DNA from 4 places in the Bacillus sp. BC05(2025) genome. Region 4 is predicted to be linked to each of the others. Evidence: riboswitches for the same ligand, from Rfam matches in the RefSeq annotation. Region 4 holds a riboswitch; each other region holds the start of a gene.
What was found. A riboswitch is a leader RNA that binds a small molecule or an ion and turns the genes downstream of it on or off. The one in region 4 is predicted to bind S-adenosylmethionine.
Positions count from the first base shown of each region.

Region 1: another riboswitch for S-adenosylmethionine. It lies ahead of ACZ76X_RS23220 (methionine ABC transporter ATP-binding protein); the one in region 4 lies ahead of ACZ76X_RS19845 (methionine ABC transporter ATP-binding protein).
Region 2: another riboswitch for S-adenosylmethionine. It lies ahead of ACZ76X_RS10450 (sugar ABC transporter substrate-binding protein); the one in region 4 lies ahead of ACZ76X_RS19845 (methionine ABC transporter ATP-binding protein).
Region 3: another riboswitch for S-adenosylmethionine. It lies ahead of metQ (methionine ABC transporter substrate-binding lipoprotein MetQ); the one in region 4 lies ahead of ACZ76X_RS19845 (methionine ABC transporter ATP-binding protein).

Region 1 is NZ_JBWYRA010000009.1:176,947-184,686, reverse strand. It holds gene pruA (L-glutamate gamma-semialdehyde dehydrogenase) at 56-1,603, shown strand; gene ACZ76X_RS23230 (hypothetical protein) at 1,782-1,931, shown strand; gene ACZ76X_RS23225 (cysteine hydrolase family protein) at 2,162-2,725, opposite strand; SAM riboswitch class I at 2,967-3,072, shown strand; gene ACZ76X_RS23220 (methionine ABC transporter ATP-binding protein) at 3,196-4,215, shown strand; gene ACZ76X_RS23215 (methionine ABC transporter permease) at 4,205-4,870, shown strand; gene ACZ76X_RS23210 (MetQ/NlpA family ABC transporter substrate-binding protein) at 4,892-5,734, shown strand; gene ACZ76X_RS23205 (HXXEE domain-containing protein) at 5,903-6,370, opposite strand; gene ACZ76X_RS23200 (DUF3926 domain-containing protein) at 6,432-6,623, opposite strand; gene ACZ76X_RS23195 (ArsA family ATPase) at 6,616-7,740, opposite strand, start outside.
Region 2 is NZ_JBWYRA010000002.1:882,562-890,301, reverse strand. It holds gene ACZ76X_RS10475 (patatin-like phospholipase family protein) at 1-24, shown strand, start outside; gene ACZ76X_RS10470 (hypothetical protein) at 149-352, shown strand; gene ACZ76X_RS10465 (sugar ABC transporter ATPase) at 401-673, shown strand; gene ACZ76X_RS10460 (ABC transporter permease) at 701-1,690, opposite strand; gene ACZ76X_RS10455 (sugar ABC transporter ATP-binding protein) at 1,674-3,161, opposite strand; gene ACZ76X_RS10450 (sugar ABC transporter substrate-binding protein) at 3,158-4,270, opposite strand; SAM riboswitch class I at 4,359-4,464, opposite strand; gene ACZ76X_RS10445 (NCS2 family permease) at 4,554-5,855, opposite strand; gene ACZ76X_RS10440 (SDR family oxidoreductase) at 6,059-6,925, shown strand; gene ACZ76X_RS10435 (L,D-transpeptidase) at 6,993-7,740, shown strand, end outside.
Region 3 is NZ_JBWYRA010000003.1:655,922-663,661, forward strand. It holds gene ACZ76X_RS14115 (ABC transporter ATP-binding protein) at 1-27, shown strand, start outside; gene ACZ76X_RS14120 (alpha/beta hydrolase) at 43-861, shown strand; gene ACZ76X_RS14125 (hypothetical protein) at 1,138-1,365, shown strand; SAM riboswitch class I at 1,544-1,653, shown strand; gene metQ (methionine ABC transporter substrate-binding lipoprotein MetQ) at 1,919-2,725, shown strand; gene ACZ76X_RS14135 (metal-sensing transcriptional repressor) at 3,123-3,425, shown strand; gene copZ (copper chaperone CopZ) at 3,628-3,834, shown strand; gene ACZ76X_RS14145 (heavy metal translocating P-type ATPase) at 3,930-6,350, shown strand; gene ACZ76X_RS14150 (GNAT family N-acetyltransferase) at 6,509-6,988, shown strand; gene ACZ76X_RS14155 (HU family DNA-binding protein) at 7,008-7,280, opposite strand; gene ACZ76X_RS14160 (formate/nitrite transporter family protein) at 7,423-7,740, opposite strand, start outside.
Region 4 is NZ_JBWYRA010000006.1:176,385-184,124, forward strand. It holds gene ACZ76X_RS19800 (PTS sugar transporter subunit IIC) at 1-248, shown strand, start outside; gene ACZ76X_RS19805 (phosphatase PAP2 family protein) at 306-953, opposite strand; gene ACZ76X_RS19810 (hypothetical protein) at 1,097-1,624, shown strand; gene ACZ76X_RS19815 (DUF3937 family protein) at 1,859-2,122, shown strand; gene ACZ76X_RS19820 (arsenate reductase family protein) at 2,650-3,015, shown strand; gene gcvH (glycine cleavage system protein GcvH) at 3,057-3,440, shown strand; gene ACZ76X_RS19830 (toprim domain-containing protein) at 4,059-4,403, shown strand; gene ACZ76X_RS19835 (thioredoxin family protein) at 4,407-4,715, shown strand; gene ACZ76X_RS19840 (hypothetical protein) at 4,870-5,214, shown strand; SAM riboswitch class I at 5,340-5,447, shown strand; gene ACZ76X_RS19845 (methionine ABC transporter ATP-binding protein) at 5,627-6,652, shown strand; gene ACZ76X_RS19850 (methionine ABC transporter permease) at 6,645-7,310, shown strand; gene metQ (methionine ABC transporter substrate-binding lipoprotein MetQ) at 7,334-7,740, shown strand, end outside.

The sequences.
Region 1 (7,740 bases), on a different contig from region 4:
CGTGTAGAATAATGTTGTAAAATGTAAACGTTTTTCTAAGGGGAGGCTAAAAAGAATGGTAGTAGCATACAAACATGAGCCATTTACAGATTTTTCAGTGGAGGCTAACAAATTAGCGTTTGAAGAAGGTTTAAAGAAAGTAGAATCGTATCTTGGACAAGACTATCCATTAATTATTGGGGGAGAAAAAATCACTACAGAAGACAAAATTGTTTCTGTAAACCCTGCAAATAAAGAGGAACTTGTTGGTCGCGTTTCAAAAGCAAGCCGTGAGTTAGCTGAAAAAGCAATGCAAGTAGCGGATGAAACATTCCAAACTTGGAGAAAATCAAAGCCAGAAATGCGTGCAGACATTTTATTCCGTGCTGCAGCAATCGTTCGTCGCAGAAAACATGAATTCTCTGCTATTCTTGTAAAAGAAGCAGGTAAACCATGGAATGAGGCAGATGCTGATACAGCAGAAGCAATCGACTTTATGGAATATTATGGTCGTCAAATGTTGAAATTAAAAGACGGAATTCCAGTAGAAAGCCGTCCAATTGAATATAATCGTTTCTCTTACATTCCATTAGGAGTAGGTGTTATCATTTCTCCTTGGAACTTCCCATTCGCAATTATGGCAGGTATGACAACAGCGGCTTTAGTTTCTGGTAACACAGTATTACTAAAACCAGCTAGTACAACTCCTGTAGTAGCAGCGAAATTCATGGAAGTATTAGAAGAAGCTGGCTTACCAGCTGGTGTAGTAAACTTCGTACCGGGTAGCGGTTCTGAAGTTGGTGACTACTTAGTAGATCACCCTCGTACACGTTTCATTAGCTTCACTGGGTCTCGTGATGTAGGTATCCGTATTTATGAGCGCGCAGCGAAAGTAAACCCAGGCCAAATTTGGTTAAAACGCGTTATCGCTGAAATGGGCGGTAAAGATACAATCGTTGTTGATAAAGAAGCAGATCTTGAATTAGCAGCTAAATCTATCGTTGCATCAGCATTTGGATTCTCAGGACAAAAATGTTCTGCATGTTCTCGTGCAGTAATCCACGAAGATGTATACGATCACGTATTAAATCGTGCTGTTGAATTAACGAAAGAATTAACAGTTGCTAACCCAGCTGTATTAGGTACAAATATGGGTCCTGTTAATGACCAAGCTGCATTCGATAAAGTAATGAGCTATGTTGCAATTGGTAAAGAAGAAGGTAGAATCTTAGCAGGTGGCGAAGGAGACGATTCTAAAGGCTGGTTCATCCAACCAACAATCGTTGCTGACGTTGCAGAAGATGCTCGCCTAATGAAAGAAGAAATCTTCGGACCAGTAGTAGCATTCTGTAAAGCAAAAGACTTTGACCATGCACTTGCAATTGCAAATAATACAGAATACGGTTTAACAGGAGCAGTTATTTCTAACAACCGTGACCATATTGAAAAAGCACGTGAAGACTTCCACGTAGGTAATTTATACTTCAACCGTGGATGTACTGGTGCAATCGTAGGTTACCAACCATTCGGTGGCTTTAACATGTCTGGTACAGACTCTAAAGCTGGTGGCCCTGACTACTTAGCACTTCACATGCAAGCAAAAACTACTTCTGAAACTTTATAAGAAATAGTAAAAGAGATCTTCGCAGTCTGCGAAGATCTCTTTTTTTTGAAAAAATTATCTATATATGGATCAAGATAGATATCAGTAGAAAAACTAATAAGGTTTACTTCAGTAAAATAAGGTATATTATATTGATTGAATAGATTCTCTTTAAAGACAAGAAAAGTAGGTGAACAAAGTGGGAAAATATCAATTGGATTATAAAGGCCAGGTAGCTGTGGCAAAGTTTCATGAAAAACAGACGCCTGTCAAATTTGATAAAAAGCAGCAAATTGAAAAATTGCGTGCGGAATATTTGAAAAAGAAGCAAAAACAAACAGGAAAATAATAGGGGAGACTAGTTAGTTTGAACGAAAAACGATTTACTATATATTACTAATTGGCGAATAGAACTAGCTAAACCCTATTCATATCGGGATAAACATGTAAATAGAAACAAAACAATGAGAAAAGTTGACTTATTAGTCACATTTTTAGTATTCATTTTAAGGATTTCCTGTATAATACAATTTGAAAGAAAATCTATGGTTTGACAAGAAACACTCCTTTCGGTTTTGCTCACTGAAGGGAGTGTTTTTTTGTAGCTACAAACTCCTCTGTGCTCATTACATTTGCATATACGCCATTTAAACTAGCCAAAATTGTGTTATGAATATAAACGGCTGGTATAGTAGCATTCTTAAAAGAAAGATCTTTTGTAGCACAAGCATCATGTATAACGGTACATTGAAAGCCGAAATCAAAAGCAGCTCTCACGGTAGCATCAATACACATATGAGTCATCATCCCACATATGACGACGTGCTCGATGTTTAAACGTTGTAATTGTTCTAGAAGATCAGTTTCCCGAAAACTATTTGGATAATGTTTGATTATAACGGTTTCATTTCTAAGTGGGCGTACGCTTTTATGAATATGTACACCTTCTGTATTTGGTAGGAAAAAAGTAGCGTCATCTTTTATTGCTACATGTTGGATATGAAAAATAGGTTCATTTCTCGTTCTAAAGAGTTGTAGTAGCTGATTAGCATAGTCGCTTGCTTCTACCGGATTACGTAATTCCATCTTTCCTTGTGGAAAATAATCATTTTGAATATCAACGAGTAAAAGGGCTGTTTTCATATATTTATCTTCCTCCGATTTTATATTCAAATAATGGTATTCAATTAGTAGAGAAGATTATCCTTTTAAAAAATATGCGAGAGGAGAATTTTACATAACTTTAAAAAATACGATTTTCTCATGGAATTTCATCTGAAAATTATAATAAAGAAATAATTGATACTTTTCTAAAAAATGTATTGACTCTTATTATTCTGAGTTCTATAATGAGAATTAATTAAACGACAATTAAATCGATACATTCTTATCCAGAGAGGTGGAGGGACTGGCCCTACGATACCTCAGCAACGGGTTTTTTAATACCGTGCTAACTCCAGCAAGCCTTATAAAGGCTTGGAAGATGAGAAGATGTGAACGAGTACATATAAGTGCTCTCCTTCTTATCTTTATGTTTGATAAGAAGGAGAGCACTTTTTATTTTACCTCGAAAGCTCTACTTCAAGTTTTTACAGCATATAGGAGGGGAAAAAATGATTTCTTTTAACAACGTAAGCAAAGTATATGAATCAGGTGGGCAATCTGTTCATGCGGTGGAGGATGTAACGTTATCGATTGAAAAGGGCGAAATTTTCGGCATTATCGGTTTTAGTGGCGCTGGAAAGAGTACGTTATTACGCTTAGTAAATATGTTAGAGAGACCAACAGCAGGAACGATTTCAATAGATGATAAAGATATTACATCACTATCGACGAAAGAATTACGGAAGCTAAGACAAAGAATAGGGATGATTTTTCAAAGTTTTAATTTATTTAATTCAAGAACAGTGTTTGGGAATATTGCGTATCCATTAAAATTAGCGAAAGTACCAAAGAATGAGATAAAAGAAAGAGTAAATGAACTGCTGAAGTTTGTCGGGTTAGAAGATAAAGCAGACTATTATCCAGAGCAACTATCAGGTGGTCAAAAACAGCGTGTTGGTATTGCTAGGGCACTGGCGACATCACCTGATATCCTTATATGTGATGAGGCAACATCAGCTTTAGATCCAGAAACAACGACAGAAATTTTGAGCTTATTAAAGAAAGTAAATCGAGAATACAATGTAACAATTCTTCTTATTACACATGAAATGCATGTTGTGAAAGAAATTTGTCACCGTGTAGCTGTAATGGAGAAGGGAAAGGTTATTGAAGAAGGAAAACTGTTTGACGTTTTTACACAACCAAAAACAAAGACGACTCAAAACTTTGTACGCTCTATCATTAATGATCATTTACCGGAAAGTGTTCTAGGGAAAATTCAAAATGGTGGACAGATTTATCGCTTAACATTTACTGGCGAAGAGACAGGACAGCCGGTACTATCGTATATCGCGAAAAATTATAACGTCGATGTAAACGTACTGTACGGAAATATTATTGAACTTCAAAATGTGTTATTTGGAAATTTACTTGTAGAACTGCAAGGTGAGCAGAAAGAAATTCAAAAAGCATTACAACATCTAAGACTACAAGTGCAGCTGAAGGAGGTAGAAGCTCATGCGAGTTGATTGGAGTATATTTTGGCCCCGCATAGTAGATGCGACGGGGGATACCCTCTTAATGGTAATTGTAACCTTAATATTCGCTACAATTCTTGGTATACCCCTAGGTTTACTTTTATATGTAACGAGAAAAGGAAACTTTTTAGAAAATAAATGGATCTTTTCTATTCTTAATATCATTATTAATACAATTCGTCCGGTTCCATTCATCATCTTCTTAGTAGCTTTAAGCCCACTAACAAGAAGTGTTATCGGAACGACGATTGGAACAGCAGCAGCAATTTTCCCAATGACGTTAGTTGCATCAATTGGTATTGCTAGAATGGTTGAAACAAATCTTGTTTCAGTTCCAAAGGGGGTCATTGAAGCTGCTCAAGCAATGGGTGCTTCACCATTTAGAATTGTTTTTGAAATTCTTGTACCAGAAGCGTTAGCACCATTAATCTTAGGAGTTACATTTATGACAGTTGGTTTAATTGAATTTTCTGCAGTTGCTGGGCTTGTCGGTGGTGGCGGTCTTGGTGACTTAGCGATGACATATGGTTATCAACGTTTTGATACATCAGTTATGTTCGTAACAGTCGTTTTACTTATTATTCTCGTACAGGTAGCTCAAAATTTAGGAAACTACTTTGCAAAAGTCTTTTTACGCAGATCATAAAAGGGAAGAGGGGAAAAGGAAATGAAGAAAATTTTAGCATTTGCATTATCAGCAATTGTAGGGATTTCAGCGTTAAGTGGTTGTTCAGATGCAGGAGCAAAAGAGAAGACAGTCCGCATTGGTGTAACTGGAACGGATGGAAACGCTTGGGAAATTGTAAAGGAAAAAGCTGAAAAAGAAGGGATTAAAGTTAAACTGGTTGAGTTCTCTGATTACACAACGCCAAATAAAGCGTTAGCTGATGGAGATATTGAACTAAATTCATTCCAGCATATTGCTTTCTTAGAGCAGTTTAAAAAAGAGCATAAGTTAGATATTACAGCTGTTGGTACAACGCAAATTGCACCAATGGGCTTATATTCTGAAAAATATAAGAAAGCAAATGAAATTCCAGATGGTTCAGAAATTGCGATTCCAAATGATCCAACGAACCAAGCGCGTGCATTAAAACTTCTTGATGCAGCTGGATTATTAAAGCTTAAGAAAGACTTTGGCTTATTCGGAGATCCAAGCGGCATTGCTGAAAACCCGAAGAAGTTAAAAGTTACACCGGTTATCGCACAGCAAACACCTCGTGTATTAAAAGATGTTGCAGCGTCAGTTATTAATAACGGTGTTGCTGGTCAAGCTGGACTAGATCCAGCGAAGGATCCGATTTTCTTAGAAGATCCAAAGAATGAAAATGCGAAGCCATATATTAATATTTTCGCAGCTCGTACGAAAGATAAAGATGATCCAACACTGAAAAAAGTAATTGAACTATATCATTCAAAAGAAGTAACAGATGCAATTAAGAAAGAAACAAATGATGGTTCCATTTCAGTAGATCTTTCACTTGATGAGCTTGAAAAAATCGTAAAATAATGATTGAGTTTAACGGGCTAGCAGAAGGAACCCCTCCGCTGTTAGTTCGTTCAACATATAATCTACTTAACAAACAAACCCTAATTCTGTACCTTCCAATTCTGTATAACGTAGAATCCAATGTTTGTTAAGTAGAGTAATGGACCAGGAGTTTTCCTGGTCTTTTTTTTATGAATGAAGGTAGCTAGCGAATAGTAAGGTAATCCAAATTATAACAGGGTAAGAAAATAAGCTGAAAATGAGTGTAATTACGAATTTCTTTTGATAAATTAAGTGTTTTTGGGATGAAAAAAAGAAAATCGAAAAGATGAAAATGAAAGCTGCCGATATTACGCCAGGGTTATAGGAACGGTAAATGAAAAACAAAATAATATGTTGAACGGAGTTGAAGAATATAGCCCCTTGTATAAAAATAACCCAGTATATAGAAGACAAGAAGTTTAGTTGATATAGAAAGACGATAAGTAAGACAAAGATTGTTAATGCGGAAATGGCAATGAAAAATTGTTGGCTTGTTATAAAATGAATTGAAAATTGATTAGCAAGATATTGTGGCATTTGGAAAGATTCTTCTAGGTTATGAATGAAAAATAACAAGGGAATAATCCAAAACATAATAGTGGAATGTTTTTTCAACAACTTAGATCACTCCAATATGGAGATAGAAAGCCTACAAAGGCCCTCTATCCAGAGATGTTCATTCAATTATGATACTTTTTAAATTATCTTCATGATGCTCTTGTTCTTGCGGATAAGCAGCTAGCTCCTCTTGTAAAATATTTAGCATTTGCTTAGCTGATTTCTGGATTGGTGTAGGTAACTCTTCTAATATATGCATGCCGACTTCTATTTTTGTACGAATTACCTTCCTTAGTAGTTCCTCACGCATGTACTACACCTCCAAATCGAATGTTTAGTACATCATCTTCGAATTTTGCTCCTTGAATAGAAAGGTGTGTTAACGTTTTTGGTAATGTGATGTTCCGCTTAACAGACCCAGCTCGAATAATAAGCTCATCACCTTTTTGATTTAATGAAAGTTCGCTTCTGTTTGAGAAAGGAATGGACAGAACGAAAATATACTCAGCGCCATCTTTTTTTACATATTGAGTGCGGCCGTTAAATTTCACTTCTGTAGGAGAAGAGTCAGATTTAAATAAAGCGTCTCCTACACGTTCTAACATAGATAGACCGACAACCTCTTGTTCAAACATTGGAGCTTCATAAATAGGAAGGGGCTGAAAACTATCTTGAATTAATGTTTTATATTTCTTTTGGGTATCTTTCCATGCTTGAAAATAAGGATCGGTGACAGTGTTAGGGATGACGCGGTTAATCATAATGGCATCTACGTTATAATCGTATAAGTTTAAATAAGTAAAGCTACGCTGAGCCTCTTTAATGACCATTTTTTCGGGATTTACAACGATGCGGATACTTGTTACGTCTCGGTTTGATAAAATATCTCTCATTTCTCCAAGCTGTTCAAGTGTATTTGTTAATTCGTCCATAATATCATCGGTTGGAAGGGGGACACCAAGAAGTGGTTGAGCTACAGGACGAACGATTTTTAAAACTTTTCTTTTAATAGGGAATAATCTTTCCATCCACCAGCCGAGCATGTCTGGGAAACTGAGCATGGCTAATGTTTCTCCTGTTGGCGCGCAATCAATGATAATAACATCAAATGTGTTTTGTTTATAATAATCTAGTACGCGAAGTAAGCTAATTAAATCTTCCATACCAGGAAACATCGTTAACTCTTCGGTTGTAATATCATCAGCTGCTTTGGAAGTAAATAGCAAGGTAATGTATTTCTGTAACTTTCCCCAGCCTTTTTCCATCTCATAAATCGTATTAATTTCTTGTACCCACAAATTTTCACAAATTTCTAGTGGCTCAGAAGATAACTTTATACCAAATGAATCTCCTAAACTATGGGCTGGGTCTGTGCTCATCACTAAAGTTTTTAAGCCTTGTTTTGCACTTTGAAGTGCTGTTGCTGC
Region 2 (7,740 bases), on a different contig from region 4:
TTACAGTCGTTTTTACAAAAATAATGATTAGGCTGCGGAAGAATTTCTCTGCAGCCTTTTTTATTATTGGCTTGAATGTCGAATGACGGTTATACACGTTTAGTGTTATGGTATAATATGGATAAAGGTATGTGAAGAGGTGATACATATGGAAAATGTATATAAAGGTCTTAGGCATACTGGATTTACTATGATCTTTATTTTTTGTGGCGTATTTTTATTGCGCTGGTTCATTCATGATGAAATGCTACTAGACCAGCTTATTGGTTTTAGTGTAGGGATGATAATGGTTATTTCGTCAGTGTTCATTCAAAAATATAGTAAAGAAGTACAAGTGAATGAGGAATATTAAAGTTTTCTAATCTTTTTTTAGTAATTTGGGCGTAGAGGAGGCTTTCATATGATTTTTTTATTTGCCGTATATTTTGTGATCATTATGACATTAGTAATTACGTTTCTTCTTTCAAAAAAATCATATAAGAAGCCGATTATTAAATATATACCAACGTTAATATTGCTTATTTTGGCTTTCATTTCTTCTGTTATGTTTATGTTGAATAATGGAATGGGAGAGCTGATGATAGCGGTCGTTTTAGGGATTGCAGCGATAGTGAACGGTCTTCTACTTCTTGCATTGAAAGTAGTTCGTTTGATTATTGCAAAAGGAAAGTAGCGCATCGGAATTCGATGCGCTACTTTTTTATTTACGCTTCTTTTTAATAAATGAAAATGCTAAAGCTGTAATTAAAATACTTCCTTTAATAATATCCTGTGCATAATAAGGGACGTTCATCATGGTGAGACCATTTAATATAATTCCGATTAATACGGAGCCGAGGAATGTCCCGACTATATTTGGTTTCTTGGCGCCGAACATTGCGTAACCGATATAGGCAGCTGCAACTGCATCCATTAATAATGGAGCGCCAGCTGAAACTTGCCCCGTTCCAACGCGGCTACATAGAATAATACCACCAATAGATGCAAGTAAACCGCTAATCATATAAGCATATACACGGTAACGATCAGTAGGAATACCAGCTAGTCTAGCAGCTTCTCGGTTCCCACCTGTCATATAAAAGAAACGACCGTACGTTGTTTTTTCTAAAAATAAATATGCAATCAAAACGACGATAAGCATGATAATGACAGGGACTGGAATTCCTAGCACAGAACCTTGACCGATAAATAAAAAGGATGGAATAAAATGTCCTTTAGCCCCAGACATTCCTTCATAAATAGAAGATCCTTTTGAGAATGTTAAGTGTAGTCCGTTAACGATATACATGATACTTAGTGTAGCAAGTAAATCTGGTAGTTTAATTCGGATAACGAGTAGTGCATTACATAATCCAACTAACAGTCCACAAAGAATAGGGATAAGGAGTGTAACTAATAGCTCTTGCCGATATAAAACGAGACAAGATGCAGCTGCAATTGTCGCTAAACTAGCGGTAGAGCCAACTGATAAATCAAATCCGTCTACAATTAATGTAAAGGTAACGCCAATTGCGAGTAACGTTACGATAGAAATAGAGCGTAAAATATCACTAATATTGTTGTATGTTAAAAAAGAATCATTAACGATAGAGAAAAAAATTGTAACACCTATAATGATAGCAATTGTACTAAATTGATAAAAAAGATGAGTAGGTAAATATAGTTTTTTAGTTTTATGAACGAGATTCAATGGAATAACTCCCTTCAGATAAATGTAAAAGCTGTTCAGGAGATAGTTCGTTCGGTAAGTATTCACCTACAAATTCTCCGTTTGCTAGTATAAGAATGCGATCAGCGATATGTAGCGCTTCATCTTGTTCTCCTGTGAAATAAATTACGGAACTTCCGTTTTCTATAATGTTGCGAATGAATTGAAAAATGTCTTGTTTTGCAGCTATGTCTACACCTTTAGTTGGCTCGTCCAAAAGAAATAGAGTAGGTTTGAATCCATTCCACTTTGCAATAGAGACTTTTTGTTGATTTCCGCCGCTCAGTGAATGGATAAAGGCTTTTGGATTGTTTGGTGAGATGCCGAAAGAAGTAATTGCTGCAGTAGCAGTATTTACTTCGGTTTGTTTTCGTTTCCAACCGGATTGGTGTAAATTTGTGTGACTTATAATGTCTTCTGAAAGAAATACGCCTTGTTTTCTTCTTTCTTCTGGTACAAGTGCAATTTTCGCTTGAATTGCATCTCGCGGTGTTTTTATTGTAATGTTATAACCACCTATTTTTGCGTGATAAATATGACGAGCACCAAATAAAGTCTCAGCAAGTGTTGTTTTTCCACTTCCAATTAATCCATATATCACGACAGTTTCACCTTTCCGTACAGTGAGAGAAAGAGGAGAATGGCCTTTGTGTAATTGAAGTTTTTGTACTTTAAATAATTCTTCTCTTCCGGTTTTTGGTGCTGTATTAATTGGAAGTGTAAGTTGTTTTCCAGTCATTGCTTCCACAATTTGTTGATCCGTAATCTTTGTAATAGCTTCGGAGAGTGCAACTTTACCGTTATGTAATACAGTTACATCATCCGCAAATTTTCGAATCTCTGATAGACGATGAGAAATTAGAATAATGCCAATACCTTTTGATGTTAAATTTTTTAAGAGTTTCCCAAAGGTTTCCACTTCTTTTGGCCCAAGAGAAGAAGTTGGCTCATCTAATAAAAGATAATTTATATTGTTAGATAAAGCTCTTGCGATAAGAAGTAACTGTTTTTCATGTAATGAGCAGTTTGAAACGTCGTCCAAAACATTTAAATCGAGCTGCACAGTTTGTAAGTGTCGTTTCGCGAGTGCGACTAATTTTGATTTTGAGAATATTGCTCGGTTTTGCATTGCTAACTGATCGATTAGTACATTTTCTAAGACAGATAATCCTGAAATAAGTCCGTGATCTACTTCTTGTGTTACGAAAGAAATACCGTGCTTTTTTGCATCACGTGGAGAAGTAAAGGAAACAGTCTGATTATCAATTTTTATATTGCCAGCAACTGGTTGGATTTCACCAGTTGCTATTTTTAATAAAGTACTTTTTCCTGCGCCGTTCATTCCTAGTAATGCGTGCACTTTTCCTTTTTCAATATGAATAGAAACATCTTCTAGAACAGGGGTAGTTACATGATAAGAATGTGTAATGTTTTGAAGAGAGAATGTCATCATTTTTTCTCCTTCTCTAATTTTTTCATCCAAGGAGAATACCCATCTTTTGAATCTCCCCAACCATTTATATGTTTTGATAATTGATCCATTGTTATATTTTCTTTTGGTAAATTATTTTTCTTCACTAAATAAGGTTCTAGCGAATAAATATCTGGCGTTTGTTCACCAGCAATTTTTTTATATAAAAATCGTACTTGAACTTTACCTACTTCAGCTGGATCAGTTGCAGCTGTAGCAGTCCAAGGTGAATTTTCTTTTTGCATGAGTTGTAAATCTTCATTACTTAAGTCAATGCCGTATACTTTTATATCTGTACGACCAGCTTGTTCGAGTGCTTTGACAGCCCCTTTAGCAAATTCATCCCATGAAGCGAAAATAGCTTGTAAATCTCCTTTTTTCGGATATTTTTTTAGTAAAGCTTCTACTTGTGTTTGTGTATCGAGCGGTGTGTTATTACTAGCAGTACCGAATCGTGTAACTTCTTTTATATTTGGATAACGTTTATAAAAAGCATCAATGATAACATTACGACGTTCCATTGGAGCGAATCCACCAACCCATACGACTGCGATATTTCCTTGTCCATTCAAATCTTCCGCTAATGTTTTTAATGATTTCCATGCAAGACTATAGTCATCTTGATCAATAATCGTTACGCCTGGCAAGCGTAGATCATTATCAAACGCTACTACCGGAATATTTGCTTGTAATGCCTTTTCTACTCCAGGTTTCAGCGCTTCAGATCGACCATGATCAATTAATATACCATCCACTTTTGAATTAATAGCAGTATCTAAATTTGCCGCCATTTTTGCTAAATCATTATCAGAATTATAGACTTGTACACTGCCGCCAAATAGTTCTACTTGTTTTTTGACCCCCTCAATATATTGAGAGGAAAAAGTTCCGATAGACATTTGCATAATTAATGCAATTTTTAATGGTTTCTTTATTTGGTTTGGAATTTCTGTTTGTAAATGATTTTCTACTGTTGTAGTTACTTTTTTCACAGTTTGTTGCTTTTGTGAAGAGACAGCATCTTGTTCATTTGTACAAGCAGTTAATGTAAGTAAGAGAACAATGAGTACGATAGAACACAATTTCTTCATAAAAAAATCCCTCCTAAACTAAGAAGAGAGGAGAGGGAGTGAAAATAAAAAACGCCTTTTCATATAGAAAAGACGTCTTATCATATTACTCTTATCTTTCAACACAACGTGTTGTAAGAATTAGCACCGTGCCCATAAATGGGTCGGTTGCCGGGCTTCGTAGGGCTCATCCCTCCACCTGCTCTTGATAAGACATCGAATATTCAACTATTTCGAATTATTCCACAAGTTTGTGGTGTTGTCAAATAATTTTTTATAAAAAAATCCCTCTTAATGAGGGATTTTAATGTGGTAAGAAAATCAATTGATAAGCGAACAAGATTCCGAATACATACACAAGTGGGTGAACAGCACAGAATTTACCTTTTGCCACTTTCATAAGTGGGTATGAAATAAATCCAAGAGCGATACCTGTTGCGATACTTGATGTAAGTGGCATGCTTAGGATTACTAAGAATGCTGGGAATGCTTCATCAAATACATCCCAATCGATGTGGCGAACTGAACCCATCATAAGGCTACCAACGATAATTAATGATGGTGCAGTAATAGCTGATACACCAGAAACGGCACTTACTAATGGCCCGAAGAATGCTGCTAGTGCGAATAGAACAGCTACTGTAACAGTTGTTAAACCAGTACGACCACCAGCTGCAACACCAGCAGATGATTCGATGTAAGCTGTTGATGGTGTTGTTCCGAACATAGAACCGATTGTTGCTGAGAATGAGTCAGATAGAAGAGCTCGTCCAGCTTTTGGAAGTTTTCCGTCTTTCATAAATCCACCTTGTTGAGCTACACCAAGTAATGTACCTGTTGTATCGAATAATGTAACAAGGAAGAATGAAAATACAACGCCGTATAATCCGTAGTTAATTACATCAGATACAGCAGTAATTGGATTTGAAACGATAATTCCTTCTGGTAATCCAGGCATTGATGTAACACCGTTTGAGAATGTTAATTGTCCTGTGAAGAAAGCGATAATACCAGTTAATAGCATCCCGATAAATAGTGCACCATTTACATTTAAAGACATAAGGATGATTGTAATTCCAAGTCCAGCTAATGCTAGTAGTACTGGCGCAGAGTGAAGATCACCAAGTCCAACTAAGTTTGCTTCATTTTTTGTAACGATACCTGTTAAACGTAAACCGATAAAGGCGATGAAAAGACCGATACCAGCAGTAATTGCATGTTTTAAGTTTTCAGGAATTGCTTCCATTAATTTTGTACGGAAAGATGTGAATGATAACAAAATTAAAATCATACCTGCTACGAATACAGCAGAGAATGCAATTGCGAAAGTCATGCCTTCATGAGCTTTTACAACAGAGTAAGAGAAATAAGCATTTAATCCCATACCTGGTGCAATTGCGATTGGTAAGTTTGTAAAGATCGCCATAAATAATGTTCCGACAACAGCAGCGATAATGGTTGCTGTAAATGCTTGTTCAAATGGAACACCTGCATCCCCAAGGATGACAGGGTTTACGACAATGATATATGCCATTGTTAAGAAGGTAATAATACCTGCCATAATTTCAGTTTTAATAGAAGTTTTATGTTTTGAAAGGTTAAACATATAAACATCCTTTCTGTTTACGAATAATTTTCACAACAGTTATATATAATATTCGTTTTTTAACTATTTTGCAATAGTTTTGCATAAAAAGTTTACAACAATTCATATTTTGTGTCTTAAATTCGAATATTAATCGTAAATCGATGTATGAATTTCAGTGTTTATTGTGCGCATATTATAAGGAAAAGGAGTTGAAAGAAGCTATGCCACAGCAAAAAAACTTTGTAACAATGCCAGCGCAACATCAAAATAAACAACCTGGTATTGAATCGTTAATGAATCCTCTACCGCAGTTTGAAGATCCAAACTATAAAGGAAGCGAAAAATTAAAAGGAAAGAATGTATTAATTACAGGAGGGGATAGCGGGATTGGACGAGCTGTTTCCATCGCTTTTGCGAAAGAGGGAGCGAATATTGCGATTGCGTATTTAGATGAAGATGGAGATGCAAATGAGACGAAGCAACGTGTAGAACAAGAAGGTGTAAAGTGTGTGTTGTTACCAGGTGATTTAAGTAATGAACAGCATTGTAAAGATATTGTAGAAGAGACCGTCAAGCAACTAGGTAGTGTAAATGTTTTAGTAAATAATGTCGCGCAGCAATATCCGCAGCAAGGGCTAGAATATATTACAGCAGAACAGTTAGAAAAGACTTTTCGTATTAATATTTTTTCTTATTTTCACGTTACGAAAGCAGCACTTTCTTATTTAAAGCAAGGGGATGTCATTATAAATACGGCGTCTATCGTTGCGTATGAAGGAAATGAAACGTTAATTGATTACTCGGCAACGAAAGGAGCAATCGTTGCTTTTACAAGGTCACTTTCTCAATCGTTAGTGCAAAAAGGGATTCGTGTAAATGGTGTTGCGCCCGGGCCAATTTGGACACCACTTATTCCATCAAGCTTTGATGAGAAGAAGGTTGCTCAGTTCGGGAGCAATGTTCCGATGCAAAGGCCTGGTCAACCGTATGAATTAGCACCAGCATACGTATATTTAGCGTCTGGCGATTCATCCTATGTTACCGGACAAATGATACATGTAAATGGGGGCGTTATTGTAAATGGATAGTTTTCATTTATAAGAGCAAAGTAAAGTTAATTCTACTTATTATAGTGGCGCTAGGGGAGGGATATAGATGAAAAAATTATGTTTCGTCATACTATTATTTTTCATCCTACCGGTTAGTGCCTTTGCTGATACAGATCATCTAATATTAGTGAATCTTACGACAAACCAATTATCTTTTTTTGAAAATGGAAATTATACAAAAACATTCCCCGTAACAAGTGGAAGAGATCGTACACCTACGCCTGAAGGTAATTTTTGTATTATAACTAAATATAAAAATAAAGAATACCATCGGAAAAAAATAGCTGGTGGTGCACCGAATAACCCTCTTGGTACGAGGTGGCTTGGACTAGATAAAAATGAATATGCGATTCACGGGACAAATCGGGAATGGACAATTGGAAGTAGGGAATCAAATGGTTGTATTCGTATGCATGACAGAGATATACAGTGGCTATATGACCGAGTTCAATTACAAACAAAAGTAATCATTTCCCGTTTTCATACGAGCCCCGAATATGAGGCGAATAAGCTTGGCTACCGCGTCGTGAGTTGGAATGGTCGTAAAGTAGAGGAAGAGCAAATTGGCGTGCTTACGTTAGTAGACCGTGCCGATATATATTGGCAAGAACCAAATGGGCAGTTAACGAAAGTGAAAACGGTATTGCCGAATGAAAGATATAAGGTGTATTCAAAACGAAAAGATGGAATATATTATATAGGAAACAATTTGTATATTGTGGATGAAACTGGAGAGAAAATTCGTTACGAGCAAATTCCTTCTTCGGTTTTAAGTAATATATATAAACGAAAAT
Region 3 (7,740 bases), on a different contig from region 4:
AAAGTTGAAATATATGTAACGAGTTAAAAAGGGGGATATAAGATGAATACTACGATTGAAAAACAGCAGATTATAACATCTAATACGGAACAGTGGAAAATGTATTCGAAAATAGAAGGTAAGGAATATCAAATTCATATTTCAAAGCCGAGGCAGCCAGCACGAGAGTCAGGCTATCCTGTTATATACGTATTAGATGGCAATGCCTTTTTTCAAACATTCCATGAAGCGGTTAAAATACAATCAGTTAGAGCAGAAAAAACAGGTGTTTCACCAGCTATTATAGTAGGTATTGGTTATCCAATTGAAGGGGCATTTTCAGGTGAAGAGAGATGCTATGATTTTACGCCTAGCGTAATTTCAAAAGATGCGCCTTTAAAACCAGATGGTAAACCGTGGCCTAAAACAGGAGGAGCACATAATTTCTTTACTTTTATTGAAGAAGAATTAAAGCCGCAGATTGAAAAGAATTATGAGATTGATAAAAGAAAACAAACGTTATTTGGGCATTCACTAGGTGGTTTATTTGCTTTACATATACTATTCACAAACGTAAATGCTTTTCAAAATTATTTTATTAGTAGTCCGTCTATTTGGTGGAATAATCAATCTGTTCTTGAAAAAGAAGAGAATTTTATAAATGAATTAAACAGTGCCAAGTTTGAAACGGGAGTGTTCCTTACAGTTGGATCACTAGAACGAGAGCATATGGTTGTAGGGGCAAACGAATTATCAGAGCGCCTTTTCCAAGTGAAACATGATCAGTTTAGATTTACGTTTTATGAAGCTGAAGGGGAGAATCACGCATCTGTTGTGCCGACTTCTTTAAGTAAAGGGTTAAGATTTATTAGTCACGTATAATTTGGAATGATTGTCTAATAAAATGCAAACGAAAGGCTATGGGGAAATTCTCCATAGCCTTTCGTTTGTTCAAGTAGAATTGTCCTTTTTGAAAGTTTTGTTTCAACTTTTCGTCTAAAGAGACAAAAAGTTGTCACAATTCGGTCACAATTAGCATAAACATAAAATAGACGAAATGAACTTATTTCCAAAAAGGCTTAGTTCATTCCATTTATGATTAGTGGAGCTAAAAAGAACGGATTAAAAGTTCACTATATTCTCAAGGAGGTAGATCGTATGAAAACTATTCTTGCTATCGCTGGGCTTATTTGGGTTTTATCACATGGCATTCCAATTTATGAGGGAGAACAAATTCGTAGTGCTCTAAATAAAAATTTTAATGAATATCACGTTATTGATCGGCAAGATAATGTTGTGACAGTTCGTGTAAATGACTGTTTTCATACGGTAACCGTTGAAGGAACTTCAGTAGTGAATGATACAAAAGTATGTGATCAACAATAATTATATATAGGAAGAAAGAAGTCTCAATTTATACGTGTGAATTGAGACTTTTATATTTGTGATTGAAGTTTTTTTCATAAACAATTATTGACATAACGAGTTTATGTTGATAAAATTCAATTCATAAAATATAGATAATTTAATAGATTTTGAATCAGATGAAAATTAAATCTGATTTCTCTTATCCAGAGAGGTGGAGGGACTGTGCCCTGTGAAACCCAGCAACCATCAATTTTTACATTGAAATGGTGCTAATTCCTGCAAAGCAAATGCTTTGAGAGATGAGAGAAAGGGATAGTATCGATATATGCATACAAACCTTTCTGCTCATTCTAAGGGCAGAAAGGTTTTTTTGTTGTTCTCGACTGTGAGTAAAGACTATTCTGAGGGAAAATAGAGCGATTTATACAGTCCGTGTGCAGGAGGAATAACGATGTGAAAATCAATGAACCAATTTGTGCATGTCCTAGTGTTGTTCTAATAAAGTGGATTATTGATTTGTTACAGCGTGAATTAATAAATAAATACATAAAAGAAGAAGGGTGTTTACAACATGAAAAAACTATTACTATCAGGACTTATTACAACAGCAATTTTTGGTTTAACTGCTTGTGGAGGGAAAAGTGAAGATAAGCTTGTTGTCGGTGCTTCTAATGTACCTCATGCAGTTATTTTGGAAAAAGCAAAACCATTACTTGAGAAAAAAGGTGTAGAACTAGAAATTAAAAAATTCCAAGACTACGTATTACCAAATAAATCATTGGCGAATAAAGAATTAGATGTAAATTATTTCCAAGGTATTCCATTCTTAGAGAAAGAAATGAAAGACAAAAAATATGATTTTGAAGTAGCTGGAAAAATACACATTGAACCAATCGGTTTATATTCTCAAAAATATAAAAATCTAAAAGAGCTTCCAGATGGTGCAACAATTATTATGAGTAATGCAATTACTGATCATGGACGTGGTTTAGCAATTTTACAAAAAGAAGGTATTTTAAAAATTAAAGATGGTATAGATCCTGTAAAAGCAACCGTAAAAGATATTGCAGATAATCCGAAAAATTTGAAATTCAAAACAGACATCGAGCCTGGTTTATTAACACAAATGTATAAAAATAAAGAAGGTGATGCTATTTTAATTAATGCTAACTATGCAATTGATGCAAAGTTAAATCCAAGAAAAGATGCAATTGCGCTTGAAGGTAAGGATTCTCCATATGTAAACGTAGTTGTGGTTCGTAAAGGTGATAAAGATAAGAAAGAAATTAAAGCACTTGTAGAAGTATTGCATTCGAAAGAAATTGAAGATTTTATTAATAAGGAATATAACGGTGCAGTTATTCCTGTAAAAGAATAATTTTGAAAACTAAGGAATTGTACTCTTTACAACTACGTATTTTATAACTGATGAAAATTAATTATTTTATTAAGGGCTACTAAGGTAGCCCTTTTATATTTGCAACGAGAAATTGTTAGGGAATGTACATTAATGGAGGCTTTAGTTGAAGAACATAGCACAAAAGTGATTAAACATTTTACTTTATTAAGTTCTGATGGAGAATGTAATGTTTTTTTGAAAAAGGAAAGGGTATCATGAAAATTGAGACTGAGAAGCTAATAAATTGTTAAGAATAAGCTTAGTGCGGAAATATACTCATATGGGGTATCATACATAGATAATTAATGCTATAATTGGTATACTCGTAAAAGCAATTGTTTTATTGGATGAAGAGAAACTTTAAGAAGGTGATAATATGGGTCATAAAGAGCATGAAGCAGTAACACATAGATCAGAAAAAGAAAAAGAACAAATTATAAATAGATTAAAGAGAATTGAAGGACAGGTCCGCGGTATTCAAAATATGATTGAAAATGATCGCTATTGTGTGGATATTTTAGTGCAAATTTCAGCGATTAATGCAGCGATGAAAAAAGTAGGAATGGGTGTATTAAAAAACCATACAAGTCATTGTGTTTCAGGCGCTATTAAAGATGGCAATGGTGACGAAGCGATTGAAGAATTAATGACTGTATTTGAACGTTTTTCAAAAGCGTAAAACAAGCTAGTATGTAACTGGCTTGTTTTTTTGTTTACTTTCATATAAGGTTTCGGGGTATTGATGTGAAAAAGTGTATGTAAAATAAACTTTTAGAAAATAATTGAAAAATCATGATACAAAACCATTGATTACCTTAGGGGGGTATGGTAAGATGTAGTTGTGATTAAGAAACAATGAAGAAACAAGAGGAGGATTTTAAATGGAACAGTTAACATTAAAAGTTGAAGGTATGTCTTGTGGACATTGTGTAAATGCTATCGAAAGCAGTGTGAAAGAGCTAAGCGGTGTTGAACAAGTGAAAGTTCAATTAGCAGAAGGAACTGTTGAAGTTACTATCGACTCATCAGTTGTAACGTTAAAAGATATCGTTGCTGTAATTGAAGATCAAGGATACGATGTTCAATAATTATTTTTAGATATGGAAATAAATCGTACTTTATAGGAAGTACGATTTATTTTGCTAATAATTATACCTCATAAGGGTATATAGAGGTGAGAGACATGAATGAACAGAAAGAGGTCAATCTTCAAATATCAGGAATGACATGTGCCGCATGTGCGAATAGAATTGAAAAAGGCCTGAAAAAAGTAGAAGGTGTTCATGATGCAAATGTAAATTTTGCACTTGAAAAAACAAAAATAATGTATGATCCTCAAAAAACAAATCCGCAACAATTTAAGGAAAAAGTTGAATCGTTAGGATATGGAATTGTAAGTGATAAGGCTGAGTTTACTGTTTCAGGGATGACATGCGCAGCATGTGCGAATAGAGTAGAAAAGCGTTTAAATAAGTTAGAAGGTGTGAACGGAGCGACAGTAAATTTCGCTTTGGAATCGGCTACAGTAGATTTTAATCCTGATGAAATTAATGTAAATGAAATGAAGAGTGCGATTACGAAATTAGGATATAAATTAGAAGTGAAATCAGATGAGCAGGATGGATCAACTGATCATCGCTTACAGGAAATTGAGCGACAGAAAAAGAAATTTATCATTTCGTTTATTTTATCATTCCCGTTATTGTGGGCAATGGTAAGTCATTTCTCATTTACATCGTTTATTTATTTACCTGATGTGCTTATGAACCCTTGGGTGCAGCTAGCTCTTGCAACGCCAGTTCAATTTATCATTGGTGGACAGTTTTATGTTGGGGCTTATAAAGCGTTACGTAATAAAAGCGCCAATATGGATGTTCTCGTGGCACTTGGAACGTCTGCGGCATATTTCTACAGTGTGTATTTAAGTATTAGGTCGATTGGTTCTTCGGAACATATGACAGACTTGTATTTTGAAACGAGTGCAGTACTGATTACACTAATTATTTTAGGTAAATTATTTGAAGCGAAAGCAAAGGGACGTTCATCAGAAGCAATTAAAAAGTTGATGGGTTTACAAGCAAAGACAGCTACAGTTGTGCGAGATGGAACAGAAATGAAAATATTAATTGAAGAAGTAGTAGCTGGTGATATCGTTTATGTAAAGCCTGGTGAAAAAATTCCGGTAGATGGGGAAATTGTAGAAGGAAAGTCAGCAATAGATGAATCGATGTTAACAGGTGAAAGCATTCCAGTTGATAAAACAATTGGGGATGTAGTAATCGGTTCTACAATGAATAAAAATGGATTTTTGAAAGTGAAAGCAACTAAGGTAGGAAGAGATACTGCATTAGCTCAAATTATTAAGGTAGTAGAAGAGGCTCAAGGTTCAAAAGCTCCTATTCAAAGGGTAGCAGATCAAATTTCAGGTATTTTCGTACCTGTTGTAGTTGTGATTGCTATTATAACATTTGCAGTGTGGATGATATTTGTTACACCAGGTGATTTTGGTGGAGCACTTGAGAAAATGATAGCCGTACTTGTTATCGCTTGTCCGTGTGCATTAGGTCTTGCAACACCTACGTCTATTATGGCGGGATCAGGAAGGTCGGCTGAGTATGGCATTTTATTTAAAGGTGGAGAGCATTTAGAAGCAACGCATCGATTAGATACAGTTATTCTAGATAAAACAGGTACTGTGACAAATGGGAAACCGGTGTTAACAGATGTAATGGTAGCAGATGGATTCCATGAAGCAGAAATACTACGTTTAGTAGGTGCGGCAGAAAAAAATTCTGAACACCCACTTGCAGAAGCAATTGTAGAAGGAATTAAAGAAAAGAAAATTGATATCCCAAGCTCAGAAACGTTTGAAGCGATTCCGGGATTCGGTATCGAATCCGTTGTAGAAGGGAAACAATTATTAATTGGTACACGTCGATTAATGAAGAAATTCGATATTAATATTGAAGAAGTTTCTAAATCGATGGAAGCGCTAGAACGAGAAGGAAAAACAGCGATGCTTATTGCGATCAATAAAGAATATGCTGGTATAGTGGCCGTTGCAGATACTGTAAAAGATACTTCAAAAGTAGCAATCGCAAGACTTAAGAAAATGGGTCTAGACGTTGTTATGATTACAGGAGATAATACACAAACTGCTCAGGCAATTGCGGGGCAAGTTGGTATTGATCACGTAATTGCAGAAGTATTACCAGAAGGAAAAGCAGAAGAAGTGAAAAAACTGCAAGTGCAAGGTAAGAAAGTAGCAATGGTTGGAGATGGAATAAATGATGCTCCTGCACTTGCTACAGCGGATATCGGTATGGCAATTGGAACAGGTACGGATGTAGCGATGGAAGCGGCAGATATTACGTTAATCCGTGGTGATTTAAATAGTATTGCTGATGCAATTTTTATGAGTAAGATGACGATAAGAAATATTAAGCAAAATTTATTCTGGGCACTAGCTTATAACGGCTTAGGAATCCCGATTGCAGCGTTCGGTTTCTTAGCGCCTTGGGTTGCAGGAGCTGCTATGGCATTTAGTTCTGTATCGGTCGTATTAAATGCATTACGATTGCAAAGAGTGAAATTAAAAAAATAAAAATCTATAGAGTAATTGCATAGGCTTTTAGACAAAAACAATACTTTGAAAAAGTATTGTTTTTGTCTATATAGAAAGAAAAAAGATATAATAAAGAAGAAATATTGAATACTAGATGGTAGACAAGTTAAATGATAGTTTAGTAAGGAGGTTCATATATGTTAAAAGATACGATCATTAGAACATTCCATAAAGAGGATTTAGAACAAGTCTTACAGTTGTTCTATGAAACAGTTCATACAATTAATGCAAAAGATTATAACGTATTACAGCTACAGGCATGGGCACCAGAGCGACTAGATAGAGAAAGTTGGTTACATTCTTTAGAAAAGAATATTAGTTATGTAGCGGATCATAACGGTGTGATAGTGGGATTTGGCGATTATAATAATGATCATTACGTAGATCGTTTATTTACACATAAAGAGTATCAAGGGAAAAGGATAGCTTCATACATACTACAGAAGTTAGAAAAAGAAGCAGTGAACTTGGGGCATAGGGAAATATATACAGAAGCGAGTATTACAGCAAAATCTTTCTTTGAAAGGAAAGGTTTTATTTGCATAAAGGAACAAAAGAAACAGCATAACGGTCAGATTTTTATTAATTATGTAATGAAAAAAATAGCCCTCTCGTAAACGAGAAGGCTATTTTTCATTATTTTACAGCTTCTTTTAGTTCTTTACCAGCTTTGAAAGCAGGTACTTTAGAAGCTGCGATTTGCATTTCTTCACCAGTTTGTGGATTACGACCTGTACGAGCAGCTCTTTCGCGAACTTCGAATGTACCGAATCCGATAAGTTGTACTTTTTCACCAGCAGCTAAAGTGTTAGTGATTGATTCTACTACAGTTTGTACAACTACAGTAGCTTCTTTTTGAGAAATCTCAGCGTTTTGTGCTACGTTTTTAATTAATTCTGTTTTGTTCATGTTTTTCACCTCATATGTAAATAATGCTATTTAAGTTGTTATTATAACGTATAAAGCATTCGAGAACAAGTGTACGTACATATATTCGTAAAAAAAATGGAATTTGTAATATTTTTTAGATACGTCTATATAGACGGTTCATTTAAGCGGATACAGATTTTTTCTTTAATTCGGTTTGCTCTTTATTGGAAGGTAGTGTCTTATCATAAGATATGAAATAAGGTAATGCTACAAATAACATACCTCCTACTAAGTTTCCGAAGAAAACAAAAATGAAGTTTGGAAAATATTCAATCCAAGTTAAATGACCAGCAAAAATTGCAGCTGGAATGACAAACATATTAGCTACAACGTGTTGAAATCCAATCGCAACAAAAGTCATAACTGGGAACCAAATGCCGATAATCTTTCCGATAAATTCTTTACTTCCCATACTAAGCCAAACAGCTAAACAAACGAG
Region 4 (7,740 bases):
CCAGTGCGATAGTTGGTCCAGTATCCGCATTAATTTTTCAACTGGAAGCAGGAAAAGAAATTGCAGGTCTTGGATTAAGTTCTCTTATCGCACCAATTAATTTAATTTCCAGCGAAGGATGGGAAGTTGTCCCAGCGATGGTAATCACTTATATCGTCATTCCAGTAGCTGTTTCTTATATACTTTACATTGCTCTTAAAAAAGCAGGTCGTATTCACTCTGGTGATATGACTGTACCACAATCTTAAATTGAAAATCTCCTTTTATATAGAGAAAAGCAGACTGTAGAAGCCACAGTCTGCTTTTTACATTTTTTGATTTTGTTTTACTGGAACACGTATTGTTTCTTTTGCTAATAATAGCTGCACGCCGAAGTATAGTATGCTTGCAAGCGTCATTCCAGAAATGGCGTCTACAAATGCGTGTTGCTTCGTAAATAGCGTTGATAAAATAATAAGCGTACCGAAGAAGGTAAGAATGTAATATTCAAAAGCATGTTGTTCCCTACGTCTAAAGGCAGCTAACATAATGATAAAGGTAGTAAGAACGTGAATGCTAGGGAAACAGTTCACCGGTTGATCGATACTATAAATATAGCGGACTAGTTCGGAAAATACGTCTGATCCAACGACTATTGGACGTGGTACAGTTGTTTGCCAAAAATAATAAATAGAAAAACAAGAAAGTTTTCCAAGAATGATACTACTTAAAGTGACATAATATTGTTTTCGATCTGCAAAGCAGTAATAAATAAGTGCGCCGTATAAGTAAGGAAACCAAAGTAAATAAGGAATAATAAATGCTTTTACAAATGGAATCCAATCGTCTACTACAGTTGTGACATCTACTGCATGAACAGCTGATTTATTTAATACATCGTAAAGGGGACTTACGAGTACGAGTAGAAGTATATAACTTAACGGAAGAAAAGATGAAAGTTTAAATTTCTTCATGATAATCTCCTATGTTTAGTAATGTAAGTAAATTCAATTGATTATAATATAGAAACGTAATTTGGGCTATCGATTTTACTTACATTTTCTTGAATGAACCTTACGTTTTTGTCACTTGACTGAAAAGAAGGGGAGGGTGCTATATGAAGCGTTTATCGTATTTCTTAGTTTTTATATTGATATGCCTAGTCGGTGCTGGGTGTGCAAAGGATAAAGAAGGAGAGAAATTAGAATATAACGGAAGAGCACTCGTCATTGGAGTTGTTGGAGAAAAACCGAAAGATACGTTTAGGAATATAAAGTTTGAGGAAATGAATTTAGAGGACCTGGAAAAGAAATCTAAGGAAGTGGATGGTTTTCTAATAATGAAAGATCACTTTCAAGAAGCCTCAACAGAACAATATAAAAATGTATTTTCATCACTAAAGAAACCAGTGTTTTTTATCGGTTTACAAGATAAGTCATATTCGATTTTTATTACAAAAGGGATAGAGTATAACAGTGCCCGAAAAGATGTAAATGCTATGTATACGCAAGGGTTTGCAAATATCGGAAGTGGTGAAGGACAACAATGGGCAGTTGGTTTATCGAATGGTGGAAATACTGAAGAAAGTATTCATAATATGTATATCGTCGTATTTCAAACAATTGCAGATTATTTGAATAGATGATGAAGGGGCCTGTAAACAAGGTTTCTCCTTTATTTCGCATTCAAGAATCGGTTATATAATGGTCCAAATGATTCCATTGTTATGAGGTTACTAGTAGGACTTTTTTTATTAACAGTAATTCCTCAATATGCAAGAAATATGCAAATATGCATATTGTATTTATTTGGATATTTTGTATGTTAAAATTAAATATAGGGATTTTTGTATATAAAGAACTAAAATCAGAAATATCCAATGAATTTTGAGAGGTGTTACATGTTTACAAACAAGAAATTAATTCGAATTGGTCTAACATTACTTGTATGTTTATTTGGAATTGATTTTACAATCAGTTATTTTCAAACATATCTTGAATCAGCGGCAGGTATTAAATGGGTAATATCAGAAACTTGGAAAACTATTTTGTTAGATGCCCCTGAAAGTATATTGGTTATTTTAGGCGCAATTGCTTTATATGATTTCACAAAAGAAACATCGCAAAAAGACGCATCAATTTAGATGCGTCTTTTTTCTTTGCGGTAATTTCTTCAACACCATGGAATACTCTCACTATTACGGCCAAAATCGTTAGTTTCTTTCATCTGTACGCCTTGTCATGTAAAGTGTTGCCAGGTTTGTGACTATAGGCTGAAATGGTTAAATAAACGTTTGTTTAAGATATATGTTCGGTAGGAAGAAACTGATGCAGCCCAAGGGTTAGCAAAGAAAAATAGGGAGTTAATCAAACGTTTGTTTAAGATGTATGTTCGGTAGGAAGAAACTGATGCAATTCATGGGTTAACAAAGAAAAATGGGGAGCTAATCAAACGTTTGTTTAAGGTGTATGTTCGGAGGGTGGATGAGAGAAGAATCAAAAAAAATTATATATTTATTTTTTCTTAACAAATGGCGGAAAAATAAGAAAAATTTGCAGGATTATTAAAAATTATCACGAAATAAGTAAAAGTTTAGCGAATAATCGTTTGAAATAATAAAACGTTTTCTATATGATAAAGGTAAAGGTTAGTAAAAAAGTAGGTGAATTTATGACAGTAACATTTTATTCATATCCAAAGTGTGGCACATGTCAAAAAGCAAAGAAATGGTTTGAGGCAAACGATGTAGCATATGAGATGATTCATATTGTTGAAAATCCACCATCAAAAGAAGATTTACGTAATTTACATGAAAAAAGTGAATTACCATTGAAAAAATTCTTTAATACAAGTGGAATGCGTTACCGTGAACTTGGTCTGAAAGATAAGTTAAAAGATGCAAGTGAAGACGAAATGTACGAGCTTTTAGCATCTGATGGCATGTTGATTAAACGTCCAATTGTAACAGATGGAACGAATGTAACACTTGGTTTTAACGAAGAGCAGTTTGAAAGTGTGTGGAAAAAGTACCAATAAGGTATTTTTACATAATTAATACATTCACTGGAGGTACAGTCATGAGCATTCCAAATAATTTACGTTACTCTGAAGAACACGAATGGGTAAAAACTGAAGGTAATGAAGTTGTTATCGGTATTACTCACTTTGCACAAAGTGAGCTAGGCGATATCGTATTCGTTGAACTTCCTGAAGTAGGTGCAACAATCGAAGCTGACGAGCCATTCGGAAGCGTAGAATCTGTTAAAACAGTTTCTGAGTTATATGCACCTGTAAGCGGTAAAGTTGTAGCAGTAAACGAAGAATTAAGTGACCAACCAGAACTTGTTAACGAATCTCCATACGAGGGTGCATGGATGGTTAAAGTTGAACTTTCTGATGCAAGCCAAGTTGAGAAGTTATTAACTGCTGAAAAATATGCAGAAATGACAAACCAAGACTAATTATAGTCGACTAAAGGACAGCCTTTGTGCTGTCCTTTTTTATTTTGTGTTACATAATATATTTAAAATCGAGTGTAAATGAATAAGCTATTATGGGAATGAACGTTTTTAGTAAGGTTTCATGGAGCTTCGTAATCTAAACAGTCAGTTCCGCTTTTCATTGTCCAGCTCCACCTCCTAGTCCTTCATGTCTAAGAACCTTCCGCACGAGAAGACAAAAAGCATCTTCTGTGCGAAAGAACCTTAGCCAACAGGGCTAAACAGTCGGTTCCGCTTTTTTTATTGTCCAGCTCCACGGCTAGATTGTTCGATGGCTTCGCTTCTTCCTGCAAGGCAAAAAGCGCCTTTACGTCAGAAGCTCCATCCCTCTCACAATCTGAACGAGCCGCTTGCGCTTTTCTTTAGGATCTAGCTCCAGTGGCTAGAACAGTCGGTCATTTCACTCCTTCACTTGAGGCAAAAGGCGCCTCTAGTTCAGGAGTTCCAATGTCCTCTTGTTCTGAACGAGCCACTTCCGCTTTTCTTTTGCAAAAATAAACAGGAAACAACATGAAAATAACGAATATACTATATACTAAGTTAAAGGTTGTATAGTATATGGTGATCGGGTGATGACATATGATTTATGTAGAAAAAGTCATTATTGTAGAAGGTACATCAGATAGAAGAAAGATTGAATCTATTATTCGGGAACCGGTGGAAATTGTTTGTACAAATGGTACAATTGGTTTGGCGAAAATGGATGAGCTCGTTGATCAGTTTTTTGATAAAGAAGTGTATGTACTTGTGGATGCTGATGATGCTGGAGAAAAGTTAAGGAAACAATTTCGAAAAGAATTTCCGCAAGCAGAGCATATTTATATTGATCGCTCGTACCGAGAAGTGGCAACTGCGCCATCTTCACACTTAGCAAATGTATTATGGGGAGCTGACATTGACGTTTATACAGAATATTTACGGTAAGGAATGATAGAAGTGATTGACTGGACAGGAGCCGAAGCAACAGCCCTAATAGAGAACGAAGAAAAAACAGTGTTATATGTATATACTCCAATGTGTGGAACATGCCAATTAGCAAAAAAGATGTTAACTGTCGTTGAGATGACAATTGAAGATTTGAAAATTGGAATGTTAGATTTAAATTATGCTCCGCATGTAGCGAAAGAGTATGGAATCGAAAGTGTGCCGTGTTTACTTGTTTTTGAAAATGGGACACTCATGAAGAAGATATATGCATTTCATTCGGTTGAATATTTATATACGGAATTAAAGTAGGCGGCAAAGTTTTTGCCGCCTCGACATATTTCTTGGGAAATATGTCGAGATGCAGGGTGGTTACAGTATTTGTCGAGCGAAAGTAACAGGATTGCTCTTTAGTGAGAGGGAATGGTATGTGTAATAGAAAGTGATATGAAGGATGTGATTTAAGGTGAAATTATATTCTTTGCTGCAATCATTTGTAAATTACGCTAATGGTCAATATCATTTAGAACCGCTTTTAAGACAAGGAGAAAAAACTGTTAATTTCCGCTTTGGAGATGAAAGTTGTTCGTTACAAATTTCAAGAGATTATATAGAACTGCTACATGAGGAAATAGGGACGGAGCAAATCGTTTGTGTAGATGAAGAAGATGTAAAACAATTGGTAAACGGCAATGTACGATTGCAAATGTTAATGAATGATGGACGTGTACAATATTCGGGAACATATCGAACGATGCTATTAGTCGAATCGATGTTTCACATATGTAAACCGATGTCAGTAGGGGCTTAAAATTCTGAAGTTTCATTTTTTGCGAAAATTTCTGTTGACATGGTGTGTGGATATTGATACAATTCAATTCATAAAATATAGACAATTTCATAAATTACAAATCAGACGAAAATGTAATCTGATTTCTCTTATCAAGAGAGGTGGAGGGACTGTGCCCTGTGAAGCCCGGCAACCGTCAACTTATGTTGAAATGGTGCCAATTCCTGCAAAGCAAATGCTTTGAGAGATGAGAGAGAGGGATAATGTTGTTATATACGCATATAAACCTTTCTGCTTCTCTAAAGCGGAAAGGTTTTTTTGTTGTTTGAATGTGGAGGACATTCAAATAATACAAGTAGTGATACCGGTGGACTACACGCATTAAACATAAAAAATTGCGGAGTCGATCCAAACAAAAAAGGGGTGATACACCATGATTCTATTAGAGAATGTAAAGAAAATATATAAAGCAAAAAGCGGTGATGTTACTGCTGTAGATAACGCCAATTTAAAAATAGACAAAGGTGAAATCTTTGGTGTTATCGGATATAGTGGTGCTGGGAAAAGTTCTTTAATTAGATTATTCAATCAGTTGGAGAAACCAACTTCTGGCCAAATTACAATTGCAAATCGCGTCATTTCAGCCATTACAGGAAGTGAACTTCGTAAGGCAAGGCAAGAAATCGGAATGATTTTTCAGCATTTCAACTTACTTTGGTCAAGAACTGTACGCGAAAATATCGAGTTTCCGCTTGAGATTGCAGGTGTTGATAAGGCGAAGAGAAGAAAACGCGTGGATGAGTTAATTCATCTTGTTGGATTAGAAGGAAGAGGAGATGCGTATCCATCTCAACTGAGCGGAGGACAAAAGCAACGTGTTGGTATTGCAAGAGCATTAGCTAACAATCCGCAAGTGCTTTTATGTGATGAAGCGACGTCAGCTCTTGATCCAGAAACGACAGATCAAATTTTAGATTTATTATTAGATATTAATAAGCGTCTCGGTTTAACAATTGTACTCATTACACATGAGATGCACGTGATTCGAAAGATTTGTAATCGAGTGGCGGTAATGGAAAAAGGAAAGATTGTAGAAACGGGTCCCGTACTTGATGTATTCCGTAATCCACAGCAAGATATTACAAAACGATTTGTAAAGCAATTAACAGATTCTGAAGATACAAATGAAACGATTGAAAGTTTAATTGAAAAATATCCAGATGGTAAAGTAGTTCGTTTGCAGTTTATCGGTGAAGCTGTAGAAAGACCAGTACTTCAAAGATTAATGCAACGCAGTGATATAGAAGTTAGCATTTTGCAAGGAAATATCGCACAAACGAATGACGGTTCTTACGGTAGTTTAGTTGTTCATTTAAATGGTGAGGAAACAGCGATTCAGCAAGCAATAGAGGGAATACATCAAGATCAAGTAGAGCTGGAGGTGATTGCACATGGATAAGTTACTCACAAATGTCGATTGGAATCAAATGTTAGAAGCAACTGGTGAAACGTTATATATGACGGCAATCGCAGCTCTTGCCACATTTGTTTTAGGACTCATTTTAGGATTGTTACTCTTTATGACAGCAAAAGATAATTTATGGGAAAACAAGACGGTTAACACAGCGATTGGAGCGTTCGTAAACATTTTCCGTTCCATACCATTCATCATTTTAATCATTTTATTAATCCCATTCACAAAGGTTTTGCTTGGAACAATTCTTGGAGCGAGTGCAGCATTGCCAGCTTTAATTATTGGAGCAGCACCATTTTACGCGAGAATGGTTGAAATCGCACTTCGCGAAATTGATAAAGGTGTAATTGAAGCTTCAAAAGCAATGGGAGCAAAAACAAGCACAATTATTTTGAAAGTATTAATTCCAGAATCGTTACCGGCATTAGTATCTGGTATTACGGTTACGACAATTGCTTTAGTAGGCTATACAGCAATGGCGGGAGTTGTTGGTGCTGGTGGCCTTGGAACACTTGCATATTTAGAAGGATTCCAACGAGGAAATAACGATGTAACAATCGTTGCTACAATTTGTGTATTACTAGTTGTATTTTTCATTCAGTGGATTGGTGATCGTGTAACGGTTCGAATAGATAAACGATAATAAAAAACGGGAGGATGTTTCAAATGAAAAAATTATTACTTACAGCACTTATTTCAACTTCAATTTTTGGGTTAGCTGCTTGTGGCGGGAAAGATAAAGATGAAAAGAAATTAGTTGTGGGGGCTTCTAACGTACCGCACGCTGAAATTTTAGAAAAGGCAAAGCCGTTACTTGAGAAAAAAGGAATTGAATTAGAAGTGAAAAAATTCCAAGATTACGTGTTGCCAAATAAATCGTTAGCGGATAAGGATTTAGATGCAAACTACTTCCAGCACATTCCGTATTTAGAAAAAGAAATGAAAGATAAAAAATATGATTTTGAAATAGCAGGGAAAATTCATATTGAACCAATTGGTGTATACTCTCAAAAATATAAGAGCTTAAAAGAACTTCCAGACGGGGCGACAATTATTATGAGTAATTCCGTTAC